Regions from separate parts of the Streptomyces sp. NPDC043680 genome, predicted to be linked through region 2. Evidence: riboswitches for the same ligand, from Rfam matches in the RefSeq annotation. Region 2 holds a riboswitch; each other region holds the start of a gene.

Region 1 (7,691 bases), on a different contig from region 2:
TGGTCGACGAGGACGCGGTCGGCGAGGACCGGATCAAGCTCGACGACACGGTGCTGAAGTACCCCTTCCGCAGCGGCGACGAGATGCTGCGCCTGGCCAAGGAGACCGGCCTGTCGATCTCCTCCCTGATGCTGGAGAACGAGAAGGCCTGGCGTACGGAGGAGGAGATCCGCGCGGGCCTCCTGGACATCTGGCGGGTCATGCAGTCCTGCGTCGCGCGCGGCATGTCCCGCGAGGGCATCCTGCCGGGCGGCCTGCGGGTCAAGCGCCGGGCCGCGAACACCGCCCGCAAGCTGCGCTCCGAGGGCGACCCGCAGGCGCTGTCGATGGAGTGGATCACCCTCTACGCGATGGCCGTGAACGAGGAGAACGCGGCGGGCGGCCGGGTGGTCACCGCCCCGACGAACGGCGCCGCGGGCATCATCCCGGCGGTCCTGCACTACTACATGAACTTCGTCCCGGGCGCGGACGAGGACGGTGTGGTCCGCTTCCTGCTGGCGGCGGGCGCGATCGGCATGCTGTTCAAGGAGAACGCCTCGATCTCCGGCGCCGAGGTCGGCTGCCAGGGCGAGGTCGGCTCGGCCTGCTCGATGGCGGCCGGCGCCCTGGCCGAGGTCCTCGGCGGCTCCCCGGAGCAGGTGGAGAACGCGGCCGAGATCGGCATGGAGCACAACCTGGGCCTGACCTGCGACCCGGTCGGCGGCCTGGTGCAGATCCCGTGCATCGAGCGCAACGGCATGGCCGCGGTCAAGGCGGTCACGGCGGCCAGGATGGCGATGCGCGGCGACGGCTCCCACAAGGTCTCCCTCGACAAGGTCATCAAGACCATGAAGGAGACGGGCGCCGATATGAAGATCAAGTACAAGGAGACGGCCCGCGGCGGCCTCGCGGTCAACGTCATCGAGTGCTGAGGGGCCCGGGGCGCCCGGCGGGATTGGGCCGGACGGCGGATTCGGGGAAATCAGGGGCCCGGGGAGTGAGGACTTTGGCCGGACGGGGGTAGTCGCGGGTACACCCGCGATCCTCGCCCGCGCCTGACCTGCGCCCGAAGAGAGGCCCACCCCATGACCGGCACCGAGCACGGCGTCCTCCCCCTCCTGTTGGATGCCGCACCGGCCCCGCTGCCGATCCTCGGCGCATTCGTCTACCGGCCCGAGCGGCCCTTCGAGCTGTGCGTCGACTTCCTGGGGGACGGGACCCGTCTGGCCCGCTGGGTGTTCGCCCGGGACCTGCTGCTCGACGGGGAGGCCTGCGCCACCGGTGACGGGGACGTGCGGGTCTGGCCGGGGTGGGCGGGCGGCGAGCCGCGCGTCTTCCTCTCCTTCAGCAACGGTGTGCACGGCTGCGTCGTCTCCGCCCGCGCGAAGGACGTGCGCATGCTGTGCCGACGGCTGGTGGAGCTGGTGCCGCGGGGCCGGGAGCACCGGTACTACGACCTCGACGCCGAGCTGGACGCCCTCCTGACCCGCTGAGCGATTTTACCGATTTTGCCCGGTTCGGGTGGAACCGCGGGAAGAGCGGGGATGTCTTTCCCGATGACACTGTCCCCGTCTCTCCCGAATCAGGGGGACGCCATGAACCATCCGCACCGCCGGCGGGTGGTGGCCCTCGCCACCGGAGCCCTGCTCACCGCCGGGACCGCTCTCGCCGCTCCGGCCTCCACCGCGACGGCCACCGCCACCGCCACCGCCCCGCGCACTCCGCTCGTCGTCAACGCCCGCTGGGGCGGGCACTGCACGTACGACCGGATCGTCATCGACCTGCGGGGGCACGTCCCCCAGGTCGCCGTCACCCGCGTGCCGAGGCTGGTCCAGGACGGGTCCGGCAAGCCCGTACCCCTGGCCGGCACGCACTTCCTCCAGATCCGCCTGCATCCCGCCGAGGCGCACGACCGTGCCGGGCAGAGCGTCTACCACGGCCCGAAGCTCATCACGATCCATCTGCTCCGGCTGAAAGGGCTCGCGCTGACCGGTGACTTCGAGGGGTACGTCACCTTCGGCGCAGCCTTCCGGGGCAAGCCGGCCTTCCGCACCTTCACGCTGCACGCGCCCGAGCGGTTCGTGCTGGACGTCGCCCACCGCAACACCTGCGGCTGACCGGCACCGGCGGCCTCAGCGGTGCTCGGGGTTCGGGAAGTCGAAGCGGCAGCCCGCGTCCCACTCCGAGCGCTGGTTGCCGTGGGCCGGGATCCCGCCCGCGCGTTTGAGCAGCGCGGCCAGGTGCATCAGGTTCCAGGACATGAAGGTCGTGTTCCTGTTGGTGAAGTCGTTCTCGGGGCCGCCCGATCCCGGGTCGAGATAAGAGGGTCCCGGCCCGGCCTCCCCGATCCAGCCCGCGTCCGCCTGCGGCGGGATGGCGTAGCCGAGGTGCTGGAGGCTGTAGAGGACGTTCATGGCGCAGTGCTTCACGCCGTCCTCGTTGCCGGTGATCAAGGCACCGCCGACCCGTCCGTAATAGGCGTACTGCCCCTGCTCGTTCAGGAGCGAGGAGCAGGCGTAGAGCCGCTCGACGACCTGCTTCATGACGGAGCTGTTGTCGCCGAGCCAGATCGGTCCGCACAGCACGAGGATGTCGGCGGCCATGATCTGGCTGTAGAGCACGGGCCACTGGTCGCTCTCCCAGCCGTGCTCGGTCATGTCCGGCCAGACGCCGGTCGCGATGTCGTGGTCGACGGCGCGGATCAGCGAAGTACGGGTGCCGGCCGCCTCCATGACGGCCCGGCTCCGGTCGATCAGCCCTTCGGTGTTGCTCGTCTCGGGGGAACGTTTGAGGGTGCAGTTCACGTAGACGGCGCTGAGGTCGGAGTAGTCGTAGTCGGCAGCCACGCCCCCAGCCTGGGCACGGGCGACCGGGGCCGCCACCGGGCCGCACCCGTGCGGGGGACGGGAGGCGGGCGACGAAGTGGAATCCCTCCGTCCTGTGGGCGGGTTTGGGTCGGGTTGTTACCGGTCCGTCCGGCCGACTAGGGTCAGCGGGCCTTGGTGTTCGGGAAACCGGTGGAAAACCGGTGCGGCCCTCGCCACTGTGAACGGGAAGTCCGGCTCCTCCCCCAGCCACCGCCGGGGGTGCCCCCAGCGGGAAGCCACTGGGCTGCGCGGGAGTCTCCGCACGGCCCGGGAAGGCGGAGCCCGGGCATCATCACCCGTGAGCCAGGAGACCGGCCGGGGCGCGTTGTCCATCCACGAGGTGCTGGAGAGGTCTCCCACTCATGCATATAGCCGAGGGCTTTCTGCCCCCGCTGCACGCGGTCGCCTGGGGCGCCGCGTCCGCTCCGTTCGTCGTCCACGGCGTACGCGCCCTCAGCCGCGAGGTGAAGGCGAACCCGGAGAGCACACTGCTGCTCGGAGCGTCCGGTGCGTTCACGTTCGTCCTGTCCGCCCTGAAAATCCCCTCGGTGACGGGAAGTTGCTCGCATCCCACCGGTACCGGGCTCGGGGCGATCCTGTTCCGGCCGCCGATCATGGCGGTGCTCGGCACGATCACCCTCCTCTTCCAGGCGCTGCTGCTGGCCCACGGCGGCCTGACCACACTCGGCGCGAACGTCTTCTCCATGGCCATCGCCGGCCCCTGGGCGGGCTACGGGGTCTACGTGCTGCTGCGGCGCTCCGGCGTCCCGCTGATGGTGACCGTCTTCTTCGGCGCCTTCTTCGCCGACCTGGTCACCTACTGCGTGACCTCCGTGCAGCTGGCCCTGGCCTTCCCGGACCCGGGCAGCGGCTTCCCGGGCGCGCTCCTGAAGTTCGGCGGCATCTTCGCGGTCACGCAGATCCCGCTGGCCGTCAGCGAGGGCCTGCTCACCGTCCTCGTGATGCGGCTGCTGATGCAGTCCAGCAAGTCGGACCTGGTCCGGCTGGGCGTGGCGAAGCTGACCGGTTCCACCGAGCAGAAGGCGGCCGTCTGATGAGCCGGAAGATGAGCCGCAACGCGCAGATCAACGGCTTGCTGCTGCTCCTGGTGGCCGCGCTGGCCGTCCTGCCGATCGCCCTGGGCATGGGCGAGGGCAGGGAGGAGCCCTTCACGGGCGCGGACGCCCAGGCGGAGACGGCCATCACGGAGCTCAAGCCGGACTACGAGCCGTGGTTCTCGCCCCTGTACGAGCCCCCCTCCGCCGAGGTGGAGTCGGCGCTGTTCGCCCTGCAGGCCGCGCTGGGCGCGGGCGTGCTCGCGTACTACTTCGGGGTGCGCAAGGGCCGCCGCCAGGGGCTCGCCCGGGCGCGGGCCGAGGCCGGGGCCGAGTCGGCGGAGTCGTAGCCGGTGCTGCCGATCGACGTGGCGGCCCACAGCAGCCGCTGGCGAGGCCGTCATCCACTGGAGAAGGCCCTCCTGGGGCTCGGGCTCACGGTCACGGCCGTGTGCCTGCCGCCCTGGCCGGGCGGGCCCCTGACCGCCGCCGCAACGCTCGCGGTGCTCCTCGGCCCGGCGGGGGTGTCCGGCCGGCAGCTCTGGCGCGCCTTCCGGATTCCCCTGGGCTTCTGCTTCACGGGGGCGGTGCCCCTGCTGTTCGCGGTGGGCGGTCCGGCGGGGCTGCTCGCGCCTGCCCCGGACGGCCCGCGGCACGCCGCCGAGCTGCTGCTGCGTACCTCCGCGGCTTCCCTCGGGGTGCTGCTGTTCGCCTTCACCACCCCGGTCTCGGACGTCCTGCCCCGGCTGGTCCGGGCCGGGGTCCCGGCGCCGGTGGTGGACGTGGCGTTGGTCATGTACCGGATCGGCTTCCTGCTGCTGGACTCCCTGGCCCAGGTGCGGCGCGCCCAGGCGGCCCGGCTGGGGCAGGCGGGGCGGGCGGCGGTGTGGCGCTCGCTCGCCGGGCTCGCCGCGACCTCGTTCGTACGGGCCTTCGACCGCGCGGCCCGGCTCCAGGTGGGCCTGGCCGGGCGGGGCTACGACGGTGCACTGCGGGTGCTCGTACCCGAGGCGGCCGTGTCCTGGCGGTTCCTGGCGGCGTCCGGAGCCCTGCTCGCCGCCCTGATCACGCTGACCCTCACCCTGAAGGGGCTGTACCTGTGAACCCGTTGGTGGAACTGTCCGGCGCCGGCTATGCGTACGAGGACGGCCCGGCGGTCCTGTCCGGCGTGGACTTCGCCATCGCCGAGGGCCGGGCGCTGGTCCTGCTCGGCCGCAACGGCAGCGGGAAGACCACGCTGATGCGGCTGCTGAGCGGGGGCCTTCGTCCGGCGCCGGGCGAACTGCGCCTGGACGGGCGCGCGGTGGCCCACGACCGCGCCGGGCTGACCCGGCTGCGCTCCGCCGTCCAGCTGGTCGTGCAGGACCCGGACGACCAGCTGTTCGCGGCCTCGGTCGAACAGGACGTGTCCTTCGGTCCGATGAACCTGGGCCTGCCGCTGCCGGAGGTCCGGGAGCGGGTGGACGCGGCGCTCGCGGCGCTGGACATCAGCGCCCTGCGGGAGCGCCCCACGCATCTGCTGTCCTACGGGCAGCGCAAGCGCGCGGCGATCGCCGGCGCGGTGGCGATGGCCCCGCGGGTGCTGATCCTGGACGAGCCGACGGCCGGCCTCGACCCGGACGGGCAGGAACGCCTGCTGGACGTCCTGGCGGGTCTGCGGGCGCAGGGCACCACGGTCGTCATGGCCACGCACGACGTGGACCTGGCGGTCCGCTGGGCCGACGACGCGGCGGTGCTCACCCCGGCGGGGATCCGCTGCGGCCCGGCCGAGATCCTCCTCTCGGACCCGGAGCTGCTGGCCTCGGCCGGCCTGCGCCAGGCCTGGTCCCCGGCGGTGACGGCCTTCCTGCGTGCCCACGGCCTGCTGGCGCCGCACGTTCCGGGCCCGCGCACGCCCGGGGCCCTGGCGTCCCTGGCGGCGCCCGACGCCTGAGACCGCCGCGAACCTAGGATGACCGCATGTCGCTCCCGCACGCCATCCTCACCGCCCTGCTCGAAAAGCCCTCGTCGGGGCTGGAGCTGACCCGGCGGTTCGACAAGTCGATCGGGTACTTCTGGTCGGCGACGCACCAGCAGATCTACCGGGAGCTCGGCCGGCTGGAGGAGGCGGGCCTGATCCGGGCGCTGCCCAGCGAGGCGCCCGTACGGGGGCAGAAGAAGGAGTACGAGGTGCTGCCCGCGGGCAGCGCGGAGCTCGCCCGGTGGGTCGGCGAGAGCCAGGATCCGAAGGCCATCCGGGATCCGCTGCTGCTGCGCATCCGGGCGGCCGGTGTCGTCGGCCCGCAGGGCCTGGCCGCGGAACTGCGCCGCCACCGCGATCTGCACCGCCGCCAGCTGGCCACGTACGAGGCCATCGAGGAGAAGGACTTCCGCCCGGGGCCGGCCTCCGACCAGGACCGGCTGCGCCGGCTCGTGCTGCACGGCGGCATCAGCCTGGAGACGTTCTGGCTGCACTGGCTGGAGGAGGCCGTCAGCGTGGTCGAGGACATGACCGCCGCCGACGGGCAGCCGCAGGCCCCCGTCCCGCCCGGCGCGGGGCGGGACGGGGGCCCGGCGTGACGCCTACTTGTTCAGGGAGGCCCAGAACTCGTCGAAGCTGAGCAGGCCGTCGCCGTTCGCGTCCTTGGCGGCGATCACGGCGTCCGCGACCGGGCCGGTGACGAACGGGTCGCCCATCTCCGCCATGGCCGCACGGAACTCGTCGGCCGTGACGAAGCCGTCGCCGTTCGCGTCGAACTTGCCGAACGTCGTCCGCGCGTTCTCGATGTCCGCCACTGGGTCCACCCCTTCTTGGTGCTTGTTGACCGGCTCAGGGTAGCGCCAGCCGGACCACGCCCGTCCCGCGGGTCCCGTTCGGCCGGCAGATAGAAATTCAATTGCTCTTCCGCGATGCGGAAGCAACAATTCCAGCCAAGAAATCGGCCCCGGACTTGTCACGTTCCGGGGTCACGGCATAACGTACCGACATTGCCGCCACACCAGGAGCGCAGGGCTCCCAGGGACAAGCGGCAACAAGGGCGATCACACAGGTGACGATCACAGCTGACGCATCATTCGAAGTTCTGCCCTTCACCCGCACTTGCCGCCATATCTGGGAAGACGGCGACCATGTGCTCATCGGAGTGAGTCCTGGAAACAGCTACTTCAGCTCCGAGCGCATCAGCAGTCTCGCCCGATGGGCCACCGCCCGCTTCGCGCAGGTCGACTTCGTGTACGCAGATCTGCACGTGGACCGGATGTTCGCCGCTTTCGGCTACACCCGGGAGCACGCGGAGAAGCGCGCCACGAAGGAGATCAAAGCGGTGCGACGGCGGATTCTCAAGGGCGTGGAGGAAGCAGGCGACCCCCATGCGGAGATCCGCGTGAGGGCACTTTCAGAGTTCCAATCGAACCCCGTTTACCAACTACTGCACCGACGCGTACTGCATTTCCTTGAGACCGATGACGAATTCCGCAAGGGATGCGAGGAAATGGCCCTCCACTTTGTCGGCTCGAAGTTGCCGGAAGGTGAATCCATCACCACCGGGCAGTTGCAGGTGTGTTTCGACTACATGGCGGCAGAGCTGCCGTTCTTCGTGGACACCCCCAGCATTCTCGATGTGCCGTCCTCGGTGGCGGCCTACCACGTCAAGATGCCGCTGACGGACGTCCTCTTCGCACGCGGCGGCGGCCTGCGCGCGACCCGCAACCAGGCGTACGCCGTCGTACGGCCCGAGGCCGCTGCGTCCGCGCCGCCCACGATCCATGCACCGACCGAAGGGACCGTCGATGAGCGTCGAGCAGCTTGAGG
Region 2 (7,691 bases):
GACCTCGCTCGCCGGACGGGTCAGCGCGCCCGTGCTCCCGCCGGGCGAGACCCGCATCGGCGGCTTCGGCGGGCCGGCCGGGCTGGCCGGCTGGCTCCTCGCCCACGGCGTCACGCACGTCGTCGACGCCACGCACCCGTTCGCGGAGCGGATGAGTTTCCACGCGGCCGAGGCGGCGGCCCTTTCGGGAGTCCCGCTGCTCGCGCTGCGCCGCCCCGGCTGGACGCCGGGCCCGGGCGACTCCTGGACCTTCGCGGACTCCCTCGTGCAGGCCGCCGAGCTGCTGCCCGGCCTCGGCGGCCGGGCTTTCCTGACCACCGGCCGGATGGGGCTGCACACCTTCGCGCACCTCACCGACACCTGGTTCCTGGTGCGTTCGGTGGACCCGCCGGACGGGCAGGTGCCGCCGCACCTCGAAGTCCTGCTCGCCCGCGGCCCGTTCACCCTGGAGGACGAGCGGGCGCTGCTCGCCCGCCACCGGATCGACGTGCTGGTCACCAAGGACAGCGGCGGCTCGGCGACCGCGCCGAAGCTCACCGCCGCCCGCGAGGCCGGGATCCCGGTGCTCGTCGTACGCCGTCCGGCGGTACCGCAGGGCGTCCCCGAGGCGGCAACGCCGTCGGCCGTGCTCCGGTGGCTGGGCGGCCCGGCCCGGCACTGAGGCCGGGGCGGTACGCCAAGGGGGACCGGGGCGGTACGCGAAGGGGGCCCGGGGCGGTACCCGAAGGGGGCCCGGGGCGGATCACCGCCCCGGGCCCCCACGTCCACACCGGCCGATCAGGGGTAACGGCGCGGGGTCCAGGTCACCCTCGACCCGTCGGGCCGCTGCGTGACCTGGGTCTGCGAGGACCCGATCAGCAGGATCGTGCGCATGTCCACCTCGGACGGCTCCAGTTCGGCGAGCGTGACGATGCGCACCGACTGCTCCGGGCCACCCACGTCCCGGGCGACGACCACCGGGGTCTGCGGGGCGCGCAGCTCCAGCAGGAGTTCGCGGGCCTGGGCGACCTGCCAGGTCCGGCTGCGCGAGCCCGGGTTGTAGAGGGCGAGGACCAGGTCCGCCGCCGCGGCGGCGCGCAGCCGCTGCGCGATGACCTCCCACGGCTTGAGCCGGTCCGACAGGGAGATGGTGGCGTAGTCGTGGCCGAGGGGGGCTCCGGCTGCGGCGGCCGCCGCGTTGGCGGCGGTCACGCCCGGCAGGACCCGTACGGGCACGTCCTTGTACTCGGGCTGCCCGGCGACCTCCAGGACGGCCGTGGCCATGGCGAAGACGCCCGGGTCGCCGCCGGAGACCACGGCCACCCGCTTGCCGCGGCGGGCGAGGTCGAGGGCGAACTCGGCGCGCTCCGACTCCACCTTGTTGTCGGAGCCGTGCCGGATCTGGCCCGGCTTCGCGGGGACGCGGTCGAGGTAGGTGGTGTAGCCGACGAGGACCTCCGCGTCGGCGAGGGCCCGCCGGGTCTCGGGGGTGAGCCACAGCGGCCCGGCCGGTCCGGTGCCGACCACGGCGACCTCGCCGGGCCCGGACGGCACGCTGCCGGGGTTGCCGATCCGGCTGGGCACGACGGCGACGGCGAAGTACGGAACGGTGTCCGGGTCGGTGTCCGCCAGGACGCCGGTCCGCTCCCCCTCCATGGTCGCGCGCTCGACGTAGCGGGCCTCGGCGAGCCGGCCGCTGCCCTCCATCGCCCGCCGCACCGCGGGGAAGGTGCGGCCGAGCTTCATCACGACCGCCGAGTCGGTGGCGGCGAGCCGGGCGGTGAGCTCCTCCTCCGGCAGGGTGCCGGGCAGGATCGTCAGCACCTCCTCACCCTCCACGAGAGGGGTGCCGAGCCGGGCAGCGGCGGCGCTGACCGAGGTCACGCCGGGGATCACCTCGGCCTCGTACCGGTCGGCGAGCCGCTTGTGCATGTGCATGTACGAGCCGTAGAAGAGGGGGTCGCCCTCGGCGAGCACCGCGACGGTGCGCCCGGCGTCCAGGTGCGCGGCGAGACGGGCCGCGGAGGCCTCGTAGAACTCCTCCATCGCGCCCTGGTAGCCGCCGGGGTGGTCGGTGGTCTCGGTGGTGACCGGGTAGACCAGCGGTTCCTCGACGTGGTCGGCGCGCAGGTGCCGGGCGGCGATGGAACGGGCGATCGAGCGGCCGTGGCGGGCACTGTGATAGGCGATGACGTCCGCCTCGGCGATCACCTGGACCGCGCGCAGGGTCATCAGGTTCGGGTCGCCGGGACCGAGCCCGACCCCGTACAGGCGGCCCGGGGTGGTGTCGCTCATTCTTCCTCGCTCGCAATCGCGTTGACGGCGGCGGCCGCGATGGCGCTGCCACCGCGCCGGCCCCGGACGATCAAGTGGTCGAGGGCGGAGGGGTGTTCGGCGAGGGCGTCCTTGGACTCGGCGGCGCCGATGAAGCCGACGGGCACGCCGATGACGGCGGCCGGGCGCGGGGCGCCCTCCTCGATCATCTCCAGCAGCCGGAACAGCGCGGTCGGCGCATTGCCGACGGCGATCACGGAGCCCTCCAGCAGGCCCCGGTCACGCCACACTTCGAGGGCGGCGGCGCTGCGCGTGGTGCCCATCTTCGCGGCGAGCGCGGGGACGGCCGGGTCGGAAAGGGTGCAGATCACCTCGTTGTCGGCGGGCAGCCGCTTGCGGGTCACCCCGCTGGCGACCATCTGCACGTCGCAGAGGATCGGTGCGCCGGCGTGCAGCGCGGCGCGTGCCCGCAGCACGACGTCCGGGGTGTAGCCGAGGTCCTGGGGCAGGTCGGTCATTCCGCAGGCGTGAATCATGCGCACCGCGACCTGGGCGACGGAGGCGGGCAGCCCGGAGAGGTCCGCCTCGGCGCGGATCGTGGCAAAGGACTGGCGGTAGATGGCCGCGCCGTCCTTCTCGTACTCGAACACTGTGTACTCGCTCATTTCTTCGCTGCGTCGTGGGAGGTGGTGCGGCGTGCGGCCGCGAGGGCCGCGGGAAGTGCGGAGAGGTGGACGCCGTGCTGCGGGGCGCTGTCCTCGGCGGCCACGTCGTACCCGGAGGGGGTGGCGACCACGTCGACCCAGGCGGTCCCGCGGGGATGTCCGCAGCGGCGTTCGCAGCCGGACCAGTGGACGGGGCGGGTACCGCGGGTCTGCTCCACCACGCTCCGCGCGTCGGCGCGGACGTCGGCGAGGGAGTTGGCGCAACCGGGCCTGCCGGTACAGGCGGTGACGGTCTCCCAGGGGCTGCCGGGGCTCACCACCAGGCCGGCGCTCTCCAGCAGCGCCCGGGCGGAGCCGGGCCCGTCCGGAGGCCCTTCGAGCGGGGCGCCGGGCAGGACGATGCTGCGCCAGGGGGTGATCCGCAGGCGGCGTCCGCCCCGGTCGGCGACCTGGACCAGCGCCCGCCACTGAGCGGTGGTCAGGCGCCCGAGCGGGGGCAGGACGCACAGCGCGGCCCGGTCGCCGGCGCCGGTCCGCCCGGGGCGGGGCGGGGCGGCGTACGGCCAGACGGGGTCGGCCGTACGGGTCGCCCCGATACCGGCGGTGGCGAGCCGCAGTACGAACGCGTCGGCACGCAGGGCGTGTTCGGGGGGCAGCTCGGAGACCCGCCAGGCCCGGGTGCCGGCCGCATCGGCGGTGTCGAGGAAGTGGAGGGCGGCGAGCAGCGCCGCCCGGGGTGCGTCGGCCGCGGCCAGTTCCACCGCGTCCGCGGCGCGGCCGAGGCGGAGCAGGGCCCGGCCGCCGGGCCGGGCGAGCACGGTGATGTCGGGGCCGAGCGCGGCGACGTCCCCGCGGCCGTCGTCGAAGGCGAACAGGAACCGCCCGGACAGGGCGGTGGCCCGTGCGCTCGCGCACAGCAGCCGGTCCAGTTCCCCGGCCCAGGGCAGTACGTCGGGCCGGCCGGAGCCGTCCAGTCCGGACAGGGGGGTGGCCACGATGTTGCGGATCCGCTCGTGGCCGGGTGCGGGCAGCAGCCCGGCGGCGTCCAGCAACGCCGCCAGCTCGGCGCCGCATTGGTCGGCCAGCCCGCGCAGCTGGACGTTGCCGCGGGAGGTGAGCTCCAGCAGCCCGTCGCCGAACCGGTCGGCGGCGAGGGCGAGCCGGGACGCCTGGTCGGCGGTGAGCAGGCCGGCCGGTATCCGGATGCGGGCCAGGAACCCGTCGTCCGCGGCGTGCAGCCGCAGCGCGCCGGGGCAGGCGTCGCCGCGGTCGCGTATGACGGGTTCGTCCCGCGATGCGGCGGAGGGGGGCTGGGGCGGCATGGCGGCGAGCATACCCACGATTGCCGCACCCCGACCTGTGGCCGTCGCCACCCACCCCTTCCGCCCCCACCTGCCCGAATCCCACCCCGGGCGCACGCCTGCGCTTCCTGGCGCCCCGGGTGCGCCCCGGTGACCCCCGCTCCCGGCCGGTGGCCCGGCCACCTAAGATGACCACCGGCGGAGCCACCTGGCCCGTCATCGCCGAGGACGGCGACATGGGAGGAAGCCCGGTGCGAATCCGGCGCGGTCCCGCCACTGTGAACCCGGCAGAGCCATCCGCCGGGTGAGTCAGGAACTCCCGCTGTCCTCACTGCCCGGGGCGCGGAAACCCCGAGGAAGGCCTGCCGCCGCATGATCCTGCTGCTGTCGACGTCCGACACCGATCTGCTCAGCGCCCGCGCCGCCGCGGACGGCCCCGTCCCGTACCGGTTCGCGAACCCCTCCCGCCTTCCCCTCGACGACCTGCCCGGCCTGCTCGACGGCGTCGACCTGGTCGTCGTCCGCCTCCTCGGCGGCCTGCGCGCCTGGCAGGACGGGCTCGACCTGCTCCTCGCCCCGGGCCAGCACCGCCCCGTCGTGGTCCTGACCGGCGAACAGGCCCCGGACGCGCAGCTGATGGAGGCCTCCACGGTCCCGATCGGCATCGCGGCCGAGGCCCACGCCTACCTCGCGCACGGCGGCCCGGCCAACCTCGACCAGCTGGCCCGGTTCCTCTCCGACACCGTGCTGCTCACCGGCCACGGCTTCGAGCCGCCCGCCGCGGCGCCCACCTGGGGGCACCTGGAGCGCACGCCCGTACGCCCGTACGGCCCGCGCATCGCCGTCCTCTACTACCGCGCCCACCAGATGAGCGGCAACACCGCCTTCGTGCACGCCCTGTGCGACGCGATCGTCGAGAACGGCGGCACGCCCGCGCCCCTGTACGTCTCCTCCCTGCGCACCCCGGAACCGGAGCTGCTGGCCGAGCTGGAGTCCGCGGACGCGATCATCACCACCGTGCTCGCGGCCGGCGGCACCCGCCCCGCGACCGCCTCCGCGGGCGGGGACGACGAGTCCTGGGACGCGGGCGCGCTCGCCGCGCTCGGCGTGCCGATCCTCCAGGCCCTGTGCCTGACCGGTTCGCGCAGCGCCTGGGAGGAGAACGACGAGGGCCTGTCGCCGCTCGACGCCGCGACCCAGGTCGCCGTGCCAGAGTTCGACGGCCGGCTCATCACCGTCCCGTTCTCCTTCAAGGAGTTCGACGAGGACGGCCTGCCCGCGTACGTGGCCGACCCCGAGCGGGCCGCCCGGGTCGCAGGGATCGCCGTACGGCACGCCCGGCTGCGGCACATCGAGCGCCGCGACAAGAAGATCGCGCTCGTGCTGTCGGCGTACCCGACCAAGCACTCCCGCATCGGCAACGCGGTCGGCCTCGACACCCCGGCCAGCGCGGTGGAGCTGCTGCGCACCCTCATCGCGGGCGGTTACGACTTCGGCTCCGTCGAGGACATCCCGGGCGTGGTCTCCGGCGACGGCGACGAGCTGATCCGCGCCCTGATCGAGGCCGGCGGCCACGACCAGGACTGGCTGACCGAGGAGCAGCTGGCCCGCAACCCGGTCCGGATCCCGGCCGCCGACTACAAGCGGTGGTTCGCCGAACTCCCGGCCGAGCTGCGCGAGAGCGTCGAGCAGCACTGGGGCGAGGCCCCGGGCAACATGTTCGTCGACCGCTCCGCCAACCCGGAGGGCGACATCGTCCTCGCGGCCCTGCGCCGCGGGAACCTCCTCATCCTGATCCAGCCGCCGCGCGGTTTCGGCGAGAACCCGATCGCGATCTACCACGACCCGGACCTGCCGCCCTCGCACCACTACCTGGCCGCGTACCGCTGGATCCAGGCGCGCGCGGAGGACGGCGGTTTCGGTGCCGACGCGATGATCCACCTGGGCAAGCACGGCAATCTGGAGTGGCTGCCCGGCAAGAACGCGGGCCTGTCCGCCGCCTGCGCCCCGGACGCCGCGCTCGGCGACCTGCCCCTGGTCTACCCCTTCCTGGTCAACGACCCGGGCGAGGGCACCCAGGCCAAGCGCCGTGTGCACGCGACCCTCGTCGACCACCTGGTCCCGCCGATGGCGCGCGCGGAGTCGTACGGCGACATCGCCCGCCTCGAACAGCACCTGGACGAGTACGCGCAGATCAGCGCCATGGACCCGGCGAAGCTCCCGGCGATCCGCGCGCAGATCTGGACCCTGATCCAGGCCGCGAAGCTCGACCACGACCTGGGCCTCGAAGAGCGCCCGGACGACGACGGCTTCGACGACTTCCTGCTGCACGTCGACGGCTGGCTGTGCGAGGTCAAGGACGCCCAGATCCGCGACGGCCTGCACGTCCTGGGCGGCGCCCCGACGGGCGAGGCCCGGGTGAACCTGGTCCTCGCGATCCTGCGCGCCCGCCAGATCTGGGGCGGTACGACGGCCCTGCCCGGCCTGCGCGAGGCGCTCGGCCTGGACGAGTCCGCGGCCACCCGCACCTCGGCCGATGCGGTGGAGGAGCAGGCCCGGGACCTGGTCCAGGCGATGGAGGATGCGGACTGGGCTCCGGAGGCGGTGGCTTCGGTCGCGGCGGGTCACGGGGAGGACGTGGCGGCCGTACTGGACTTCGCGGCGCGCGAGGTGGTTCCCCGCCTGGCGGGCACGACGGACGAGATCGCGCACGTGGTGGCCGCCCTGGACGGCCGGTTCATCCCGGCCGGCCCCTCCGGCTCCCCGCTGCGCGGCCTGGTCAACGTCCTGCCGACGGGCCGCAACTTCTACTCGGTGGACCCGAAGGCGGTCCCCTCGCGTCTCGCGTGGGAGACGGGCCAGGCGCTGGCCGAGTCCCTGCTTACCCGCTACCGCACGGACAACGGCGAGTGGCCGGCCTCCGTCGGCCTGTCCCTGTGGGGCACGAGCGCGATGCGCACGGCGGGCGACGACGTGGCGGAAGCCCTCGCCCTGCTGGGCATCCGCCCGGTCTGGGACGAGGCCTCGCGCCGCGTGACGGGCCTCGAAGCGATCCCGCTCGACGAGCTGGCCCGCCCCCGGATCGACGTCACCCTGCGCATCTCGGGGTTCTTCCGCGACGCGTTCCCGCACGTGATCGGCCTGCTGGACGACGCGGTACGGCTGGCGGCCTCGCTCGACGAGCCCGCCGACCAGAACTTCGTCCGGGCCCACGCCCAGGCCGACCTGGCCGAGCACGGCGACGAACGCCGCGCCACCACCCGCATCTTCGGCTCCCGCCCGGGCACGTACGGCGCCGGCATCCTCCAGCTGATCGACTCCCGCGACTGGCGTACGGACGCCGACCTCGCGGAGGTTTACACGGTGTGGGGCGGCTACGCGTACGGCCGCGGCCTGGAGGGCCGCCCGGCCCGCGCCGAGATGGAATCGGCGTACAAGCGGATCACGGTGGCCGCGAAGAACACGGACACCC
Region 3 (7,691 bases), on a different contig from region 2:
GTCGGGCAGGTAGGTGTCGAGCAGCGTCAGGTAGAACTGGACGTGCACGGCCTCCTCGAACAGCTGGCGCGACAGGTACAGGCGCGCTTCCGGGGAGTTGATGTGCTTGTAGAGCGTCAGCACCAGGTTGTTCGAGACGATCGAGTCGCCCGTCGCGAAGAAGGCGACCAGCCGGCCGATCATGTGCTGCTCGGCGGGCGTCAGCTTCGCGAGGTCGGCGACGTCCGAGTGGAGGTCGACCTCCTCCACGGTCCAGGTGTTCTTGATCGCGTCCCGGTAGCGCTCGTAGAAGTCCGGGTAGCGCATGGGGCGGAGCGTGAGCTCGAAGCCCGGGTCCAGGAGGTTCTTCTTCTCGGTGGTCATTACTGGCAGGCCTCGCAGGACTCGGGGTTCTCAAGGGAGCAGGCCAGCGCCTCGGCGTCGACGGCCTGCGGGAGCGGGGTGGCGGCGGCCGGGACGGCGGCCGAGCCGGACGCGGCGCGGGCGATCTTCGTCGCCGGGCGCGAGCGCAGGTAGTACGTGGTCTTCAGGCCCTGCTTCCAGGCGTACGCGTACATCGAGGACAGCTTCCCGATGGTCGGCGTCTCCAGGAACAGGTTCAGCGACTGCGACTGGTCCAGGTACGGGGTGCGGGCCGCCGCCATGTCGATCAGGCCGCGCTGCGGGATCTCCCACGCCGTGCGGTACAGCTCGCGCACCTCGGCCGGGATCCAGCCGAAGCCCTGGACGGAGCCGCTGGAGTCGCGCAGCGCCTCGCGGGTCTGGGCGTCCCAGACGCCGAGCTTCTTCAGGTCCTCCACCAGGTAGGCGTTGACCTGGAGGAACTCGCCGCTCAGCGTCTCGCGCTTGAACAGGTTGGACACCTGCGGCTCGATGCACTCGTACACGCCGGCGATCGAGGCGATCGTCGCCGTCGGGGCGATGGCGAGGAGCAGCGAGTTGCGCATACCGGTGGTCGCGATGCGGGCGCGCAGCGCGTCCCAGCGCTCCGGCCAGCTGAGCTCGACGTCGTAGTGGTCGGGGTGCAGCACGCCCTGGGCGGTACGGGTCTGCTCCCAGGCCGGGAGCGTGCCGTGCCGCTCGGCCAGGTCGGCGGAGGCCTCGTAGGCCGCCAGCATGATCCGCTCGGCGATCTTCGTGGAGAGCGCCTTGGCCTCGGCGGAGTCGAAGGGCAGGCGCAGCTTGAAGAAGACGTCCTGCAGACCCATCGCACCCAGGCCCACCGGACGCCACTTGGCGTTGGAGCGGCCGGCCTGCTCGGTCGGGTAGAAGTTGATGTCCACGACGCGGTCGAGGAAGGTCACGGCGGTGCGGACCGTCTCGTCGAGGCGCTCCCAGTCCATCTCGCCCGTCCCGGTGAGCACGAAGGCGCCGAGGTTGACCGAGCCGAGGTTGCACACGGCGGTCTCGCCGTCGTTGGTGACCTCGATGATCTCGGTGCACAGGTTCGACGAGTGGACCACCGTGCCGGGCAGGGCGGTCTGGTTCGCGGTCCGGTTGGAGGCGTCCTTGAACGTCATCCAGCCCTGGCCGGTCTGCGCGAGGGTGCGCATCATGCGGCCGTACAGGTCGCGGGCCGGCATGGTCTTCTTCGCGAGGCCCGCCGCCTCGGCCTTGCGGTAGGCGACGTCGAACTCGTCGCCGTACAGGTCGACGAGCTCGGGCACGTCGGCCGGGGAGAACAGCGACCAGTCGGCGTCGGCGTTCACGCGGCGCATGAACTCGTCCGGCACCCAGTGCGCCAGGTTGAGGTTGTGCGTGCGGCGCTGGTCCTCGCCGGTGTTGTCGCGCAGCTCCAGGAACTCCTCGATGTCCGCGTGCCAGGTCTCCAGGTAGACGGCGGCGGCGCCCTTGCGGCGGCCGCCCTGGTTTACGGCGGCGACGGAGGCGTCGAGGGTCTTCAGGAACGGCACGATGCCGTTGGAGTGGCCGTTGGTGCCGCGGATCAGCGAACCGCGGGCCCGGATGCGGGAGTACGAGAGGCCGATGCCGCCGGCGTGCTTGGAGAGGCGGGCGACCTGGTGGTAGCGGTCGTAGATCGAGTCGAGCTCGTCCAGCGGGGAGTCCAGCAGGTAGCAGGAGGACATCTGGGGGTGCCGGGTGCCGGAGTTGAAGAGCGTGGGGGAGGACGGCAGGTAGTCCAGGCGGCTCATCAGCCGGTAGAGCGAGGCCACTTCCTCGACGGCCTGGATGCTGTCGTTCTCGGCGAGGCCGCAGGCCACGCGCAGCATGAAGTGCTGCGGCGTCTCGACGACCTGGCGCGTGATCGGGTGGCGCAGCAGGTAGCGGCTGTGCAGGGTGCGCAGGCCGAAGAAGCCGAAGCGGTCGTCGGCGCCCTCGGCGAGGCTGTGCTCGACCAGCGCGTCGAGGCGGCTCGCGTGCAGCGCCACGAACTCGGCCGTGCGGTCGGCGATCAGGCCCTCGCGGTGGCCGACCGCGACGGAGGCGGAGAAGGAGGTGGCCCCCTGGCCGGCCGCCTCGTCCGCGACGGCCATCGTCAGCAGCCGGGCGGCGAGCCGGGAGTACGCCGGGTCCTCGGAGATCAGCCCGGCGGCGGCTTCGGTGGCCAGCGCGCGCAGTTCGGCCTCGTCGGCGGCGGAGCTGCGCCCGCGCAGCGCGGCGGCGGCGACCCGGCCGGGGTCGGTGTCGGGGAGGTCGGCCGTCAGCTCGGTGAGGGTACGCAGCAGCGCGGCCCCCGGACCCTCGGTCTCGGGGTGGTCGGACTCGGCGCGCGGTGCGGAAGGCGCGATGGTCACGGGGAGCTCTCCCTCGCTCGGCCCGGTCAACGGCGGGTCGGGGCAGGGGGAAGCGCGTGCGGGCAGGGCAGGGAGCGCGCAGGCCGCATGGCGTCCACCGGCCCAACCGCGAGGCCCGGACGAATCGGCACCCGGTTCGGTCGAGCCGGGCGCACTGTCGGCAGGTCCTCGGACTTGCGGTAGCACCGTGGGTGTACGTCATACCGTTGCGGGACAGTTCCGGATTCGCACCGGATTCCCCTGCGGCGACAGCGAGCACGAGCATACATGTGGGGGGCCGTTGCTGCGTGCACCCCCACATGTTGTGTCGGCGCTGGTGGTGTTGGCGCTTGCTGAGCGTGGCGTCACAGCTCCAGTCGGTAGGTGAGCAGCCTCAGCGCGGGGATCGGCGACCAGTCCCGCTCGGGAGTCCGCACGAAGCCCAGGCGCGTGTAGATCCGCTGGGCGCCCCGCATGGCCGGCTGGGTGGACAGGACCAGGGCCGTGACCCCGCCGACCGCACGGGCCCGCTCGATGCAGGCCCGTACGAGAGCCTCCCCGACGCCCTTTCCGCGGGCTGCGGCAGCCACCGCCAGCATCCGGAACTCGGCCTCGTCCGGTCCGGCGATGTCGGCGAGCGGGCTGCCGGGCGCGGCGAAGGTCACCCCGCCGAGGAGCTCCCCGTCCTGGACGGCGACGAGGACCTCGCCGTCGCCGGCCCGGCCCGCGACATCGTGCAGGACGTTCAGGTAGGTGTCGTCGTCGTTCAGGTCGAGCAGCCCGTCCCCGGTGTAGGCCAGCCCGGTGATCCGGCCCAGCCGCTCGTACTCGGCGGGTGCGGCCCTGCGTATCTCGAAGTCCATGCGGTCGAGTGTGCAGTACGGCTGTCGGCGCCCGGCGCTATCGTCGGAGACAGCACCGTCGAGGAAGGCGAGCGAGGCATGAGCGTCATGACCGAACGTCCCCACATGTCGACCGCGTGCTTCGAGCACCTGGCCCGCATAGCCGCCCGCGAGGAGGAGGGGCTGCGACTGGAATTCATCGGTGGGGTGCTGAGGAGCAAGGCCATGCCAGACGGGGACCACGGGCGGATCATTCTGTGGTTGACCCGGATCTGTATGCAGCACCACCCGGACTTCTGGCTGCACCCGGGGCAGGGGATCAAGGCGGAACAGTACCGAGAGGGCCGCGCCATTCCGGACGGGGTTCTGGCGCACGAGGACGCGTTCGTTGGACAGGGCGACTGGGTGGATCCGGGCCCGATCCTGATGGCCGTCGAGGTGACCTCGTGGGACTCCGACACCGAGCGGCGCGACCGGATCGAGAAGCCGCGTGCTTATGCGGAGACCGGTATCCCCGTCTACCTGCTCATCGACCGGCTCAAGTGCCAGGTTCTCGTCCACAGCGACCCGGATGGCGACCGCTACGAGACCGTGCGCACCGTTCCCTTCGGTAAAGAGGTCAAGCTTCCCGACCCCGTCGGCATCACCCTCCAGACCGAGCCCCTCAAGGACTGGGTGCGCTGAGTACGCGGAAGGGGCCCCCGCCGGCTGACCGGCGGGGGCCCCTTCACGCTGTCAGCAGCAGCGGAAGCCCTCGCGGGGGTCGCCCTCGCGCGCGTCGGTGCGGGCGCGTTCGAAGGCGCGCCGGGTCATGACCTCCGCGTCCGGGTCGTGCGAGCGGGTGTGGGCGACGTACCGGTCGTAGGCCGCCTCGCCCGAGAACTCCCGTACGAAGAACCGCGCCTTCGCCAGCGCTCCGCGGACGCCGCTCACGCCACCGGCTCCTTGGCGCGGCCGCCGCCCGAGTCGAGACCGGCGGCGGCGAGCTCGGCCCGCTCCTCGGCCGTCGCGATCAGCCCGGCCGGGGCGATGATCTTCGACTCGGTCCACGGGACCTCGGACAGCGTGGCCGACTCCGGCGCGCGGACTGCCTTCAGGCAGGTCCGGGCCGCGTCCAGCAGGACGATGATGATCAGGAGGGCGAAGAGCGCCGACAGCACGCCGTCGACCGTGGCGTTGGTGACCACGGTGTGCATCTCGTCCATGTTCTTGGCGGGCTTGAGCACCTTCCCCGCGTCGATGCCCTGCTGGTACTTGTCGCGCTGCGCGAAGAAGCCGATCTTCACGTCGTCGGAGAAGACCTTCTGGTAGCTCGCGGTGAGGGTGACGGCCACGTCCCAGGCCAGCGGAACGGCGGTCACCCAGGCCCACTTGAGCCGACCCGACTTCACCAGCAGGGTCGTGCAGACGGCCAGGGCCACCGCGGCGAGCAGCTGGTTCGCGATGCCGAACAGTGGGAACAGCTGGTTGATGCCGCCCAGCGGGTCCTTGACGCCGACCCACAGGAAGTAGCCCCAGCCGCCGACCACGACCGCGCTGGCCAGCCACACACCGGGCTTCCAGCTGACGTTTCTGAAGGACTTGTGCACGTTGCCGAGGGTGTCCTGGAGCATGAACCGGCCGACCCGGGTGCCGGCGTCGACCGTGGTCAGGATGAACAAGGCCTCGAACATGATGGCGAAGTGATACCAGAACGCCTTCATCCCGGCGCCGCCGATCACGGCCGAGAAGATCTCCGACATCCCGAGTGCGAACGTCGGCGCGCCACCCGTGCGGGAGAGCAGGGAGGTCTCCTCGACGTCCTTCGCGGCCTGGGTGAGGAACTCCGGGGAAATGGCGAAGCCGAAGTCGGACACCGCCTGCGAGGCGGTCTGGACGGTGGTGCCGATGACCCCGGCGGGGGAGTTCACGGCGAAGAAGAGCCCGGGCTCGATGATGGTGGCCGCGATCATCGCCATGACGGCGACGCAGGACTCGGTCAGCATGGCGCCGTAGCCGATGACCCGGACCTGGGTCTCCTTTTGGATCATCTTCGGCGTGGTGCCGGAGGAGACCAGCGCGTGGAAGCCGGACAGGGCTCCGCAGGCGATGGTGATGAACACGAAGGGGAACATCGAGCCGGCGAAGACCGGGCCGTCCCCGCGCGTGGCGAAGTCGGTGATCGCCGGCATCTTCAGCGTCGGCATGGCGATGACGACGCCCAGCGCGAGCAGCCCGATCGTGCCGACCTTCATGAAGGTGGAGAGGTAGTCGCGGGGTGCGAGCAGCATCCACACCGGCAGCACCGAGGCGATGAAGCCGTACCCGATCATCCACAGGACCAGCGTCTCCTTCTCCAGGGTGAAGGTGGACGCGAGGGAGGACTCGGCGACCCAGCCGCCCGCGACGATGGCGAGCAGCAGCAGCGCGACACCGATGACGGAGACCTCGGTGACCCGGCCCGGGCGCAGCACGCGCAGGTAGAAGCCCATGAACAGGGCGATCGGGATGGTCATGCCGATGGAGAACACGCCCCAGGGGGAGTGCCCCAGTGCGTTGACGATGACCAGCCCGAGCACCGCCAGCAGGATGATCATGATGGTGAACACGGCGAGCAGCGCGGCGGCTCCGCCGACGGGGCCGATCTCGTCGCGGGCCATCTGCCCGAGCGAACGCCCGTCACGGCGGGTGGAGAAGAAGAGCGTGACCATGTCCTGGACGGCGCCCGCGAAGATGACGCCCGCGACGATCCAGATGGTGCCCGGGAGGTATCCCATCTGCGCGGCGAGCACGGGACCGACCAGCGGTCCGGCGCCGGCGACGGCGGCGAAGTGGTGGCCGAAGAGCACGCGGCGGTCGGTCGGGTGGAAGTCCACGCCGTTGTCGAGGCGTTCGGCGGGGGTGGCCCGGGTCTTGTCGACCTTCAGGACGCGGTGGGCGATGAAGCGCGCATAGAAGCGGTAGCCGATGGCGTACGAGCCCAGCGCGGCGGCGAGCATCCAGGCGGCCGAGATGTCCTCGCCGCGCGACAGCGCCAGCATGCCCCAGCCGATGGCCCCGACGAGGGCGACCAGCACCCACACGGCGATCGAAGCGGGCGTCATGCGCCCGGATGCGGAAGGCGAGCCCGGCTCGGTGCCCGGGCCCGCCGTGTTCCGTTCTGTCCCTGTTGCTTCCGGTTCCGGCATGACCCTCGTCCCCTCGTCGATCATCTGCTGAGCGCAGGGAATCTACGGGGGACGGCCCGGTGAGCGTAAGACCCCGTCCGCAATCCGGTACCGGGGCCGGCTGTCAGACGGCGGGGCGCTGGAGGCGGGCGACGAACTTGTAGCGGTCGCCGCGGTACACCGACCGCACCCACTCGACGGGTTCGCCGTCCGCGTCCAGGGAGTGCCGCGAGAGCATCAGCATCGGCAGGCCGACGTCGGTGCCGAGCAGGCCCGCCTCGCGCGGGGTGGCCAGTGAGGTCTCGATCGTCTCCTCGGCCTCGGCGAGGCGGACGTCGTACACCTCGGCGAGGGCGGTGTAGAGGGAGGTGTACTTGGCCAGTGAACGGCGCAGCGCGGGGAAGCGCTTGGCCGAGAGGTGGGTGGTCTCGATGGCCATGGGCTCGCCGCTGGCCAGGCGCAGCCGCTCGATGCGCAGGACCCGGCCGCCGGTGGCGATCTTGAGCAGGCCGGCCAGGGTGTCGTCGGCCGTCACGTAGCCGATGTCCAGGAGCTGGGAGGTGGGCTCCAGCCCCTGGGCCCGCATGTCCTCCGTGTACGAGGACAGTTGGAGCGGCTGGGACACCTTCGGTTTCGCGACGAAGGTGCCCTTGCCCTGGATGCGCTCCAGGCGGCCCTCCACGACGAGCTCTTGCAGCGCCTGGCGCACGGTGGTCCGCGAGGTGTCGAATTCGGCCGCGAGCGTGCGCTCCGGCGGCACGGGGGTGCCGGGGGGCAGGGTCTCGGTCATGTCGAGCAAGTGCCGCTTGAGTCGGTAGTACTTGGGCACCCGCGCCGTGCGAGTGGCCGCCCCGCCTTCCGGCTCGGTGGTCGCCCCTTCGGTGGCCATCGCCGCCCGCCTTCCCGACTCCAGTTTCGCTGCCGTCACCGGCTCCTCCGATATGTGCGGTCACATGGTGACACGGGCG

What was found. A riboswitch is a leader RNA that binds a small molecule or an ion and turns the genes downstream of it on or off. The one in region 2 is predicted to bind cobalamin.
Region 1: another riboswitch for cobalamin. It lies ahead of AC0666_RS00410 (energy-coupling factor ABC transporter permease); the one in region 2 lies ahead of cobN (cobaltochelatase subunit CobN).
Region 3: another riboswitch for cobalamin. It lies ahead of AC0666_RS01500 (ribonucleoside-diphosphate reductase subunit alpha); the one in region 2 lies ahead of cobN (cobaltochelatase subunit CobN).

The regions. Positions count from the first base shown of each region.
Region 1 is NZ_JBWKCE010000001.1:92,027-99,717, forward strand. Features, by position in the region: gene AC0666_RS00390 (L-serine ammonia-lyase) at 1-911, shown strand, start outside; gene AC0666_RS00395 (SsgA family sporulation/cell division regulator) at 1,065-1,472, shown strand; gene AC0666_RS00400 (AMIN-like domain-containing (lipo)protein) at 1,575-2,096, shown strand; gene AC0666_RS00405 (flavodoxin family protein) at 2,112-2,825, opposite strand; cobalamin riboswitch at 2,963-3,180, shown strand; gene AC0666_RS00410 (energy-coupling factor ABC transporter permease) at 3,209-3,901, shown strand; gene AC0666_RS00415 (energy-coupling factor ABC transporter substrate-binding protein) at 3,913-4,251, shown strand; gene cbiQ (cobalt ECF transporter T component CbiQ) at 4,255-5,004, shown strand; gene AC0666_RS00425 (energy-coupling factor ABC transporter ATP-binding protein) at 5,001-5,834, shown strand; gene AC0666_RS00430 (PadR family transcriptional regulator) at 5,861-6,460, shown strand; gene AC0666_RS00435 (EF-hand domain-containing protein) at 6,464-6,676, opposite strand; gene AC0666_RS00440 (tRNA-dependent cyclodipeptide synthase) at 6,931-7,689, shown strand; gene AC0666_RS00445 (cytochrome P450) at 7,670-7,691, shown strand, end outside.
Region 2 is NZ_JBWKCE010000026.1:32,613-40,303, forward strand. Features, by position in the region: gene AC0666_RS31695 (cobalt-precorrin-6A reductase) at 1-661, shown strand, start outside; gene AC0666_RS31700 (precorrin-2 C(20)-methyltransferase) at 778-2,274, opposite strand; gene AC0666_RS31705 (precorrin-8X methylmutase) at 2,271-2,918, opposite strand; gene cobG (precorrin-3B synthase) at 2,915-4,240, opposite strand; cobalamin riboswitch at 4,425-4,551, shown strand; gene cobN (cobaltochelatase subunit CobN) at 4,592-7,691, shown strand, end outside.
Region 3 is NZ_JBWKCE010000001.1:332,275-339,965, reverse strand. Features, by position in the region: gene AC0666_RS01505 (ribonucleotide-diphosphate reductase subunit beta) at 1-363, opposite strand, end outside; gene AC0666_RS01500 (ribonucleoside-diphosphate reductase subunit alpha) at 363-2,756, opposite strand; cobalamin riboswitch at 2,899-3,021, opposite strand; gene AC0666_RS01495 (GNAT family N-acetyltransferase) at 3,101-3,598, opposite strand; gene AC0666_RS01490 (Uma2 family endonuclease) at 3,677-4,261, shown strand; gene AC0666_RS01485 (YbdD/YjiX family protein) at 4,313-4,510, opposite strand; gene AC0666_RS01480 (carbon starvation CstA family protein) at 4,507-6,660, opposite strand; gene AC0666_RS01475 (GntR family transcriptional regulator) at 6,848-7,612, opposite strand.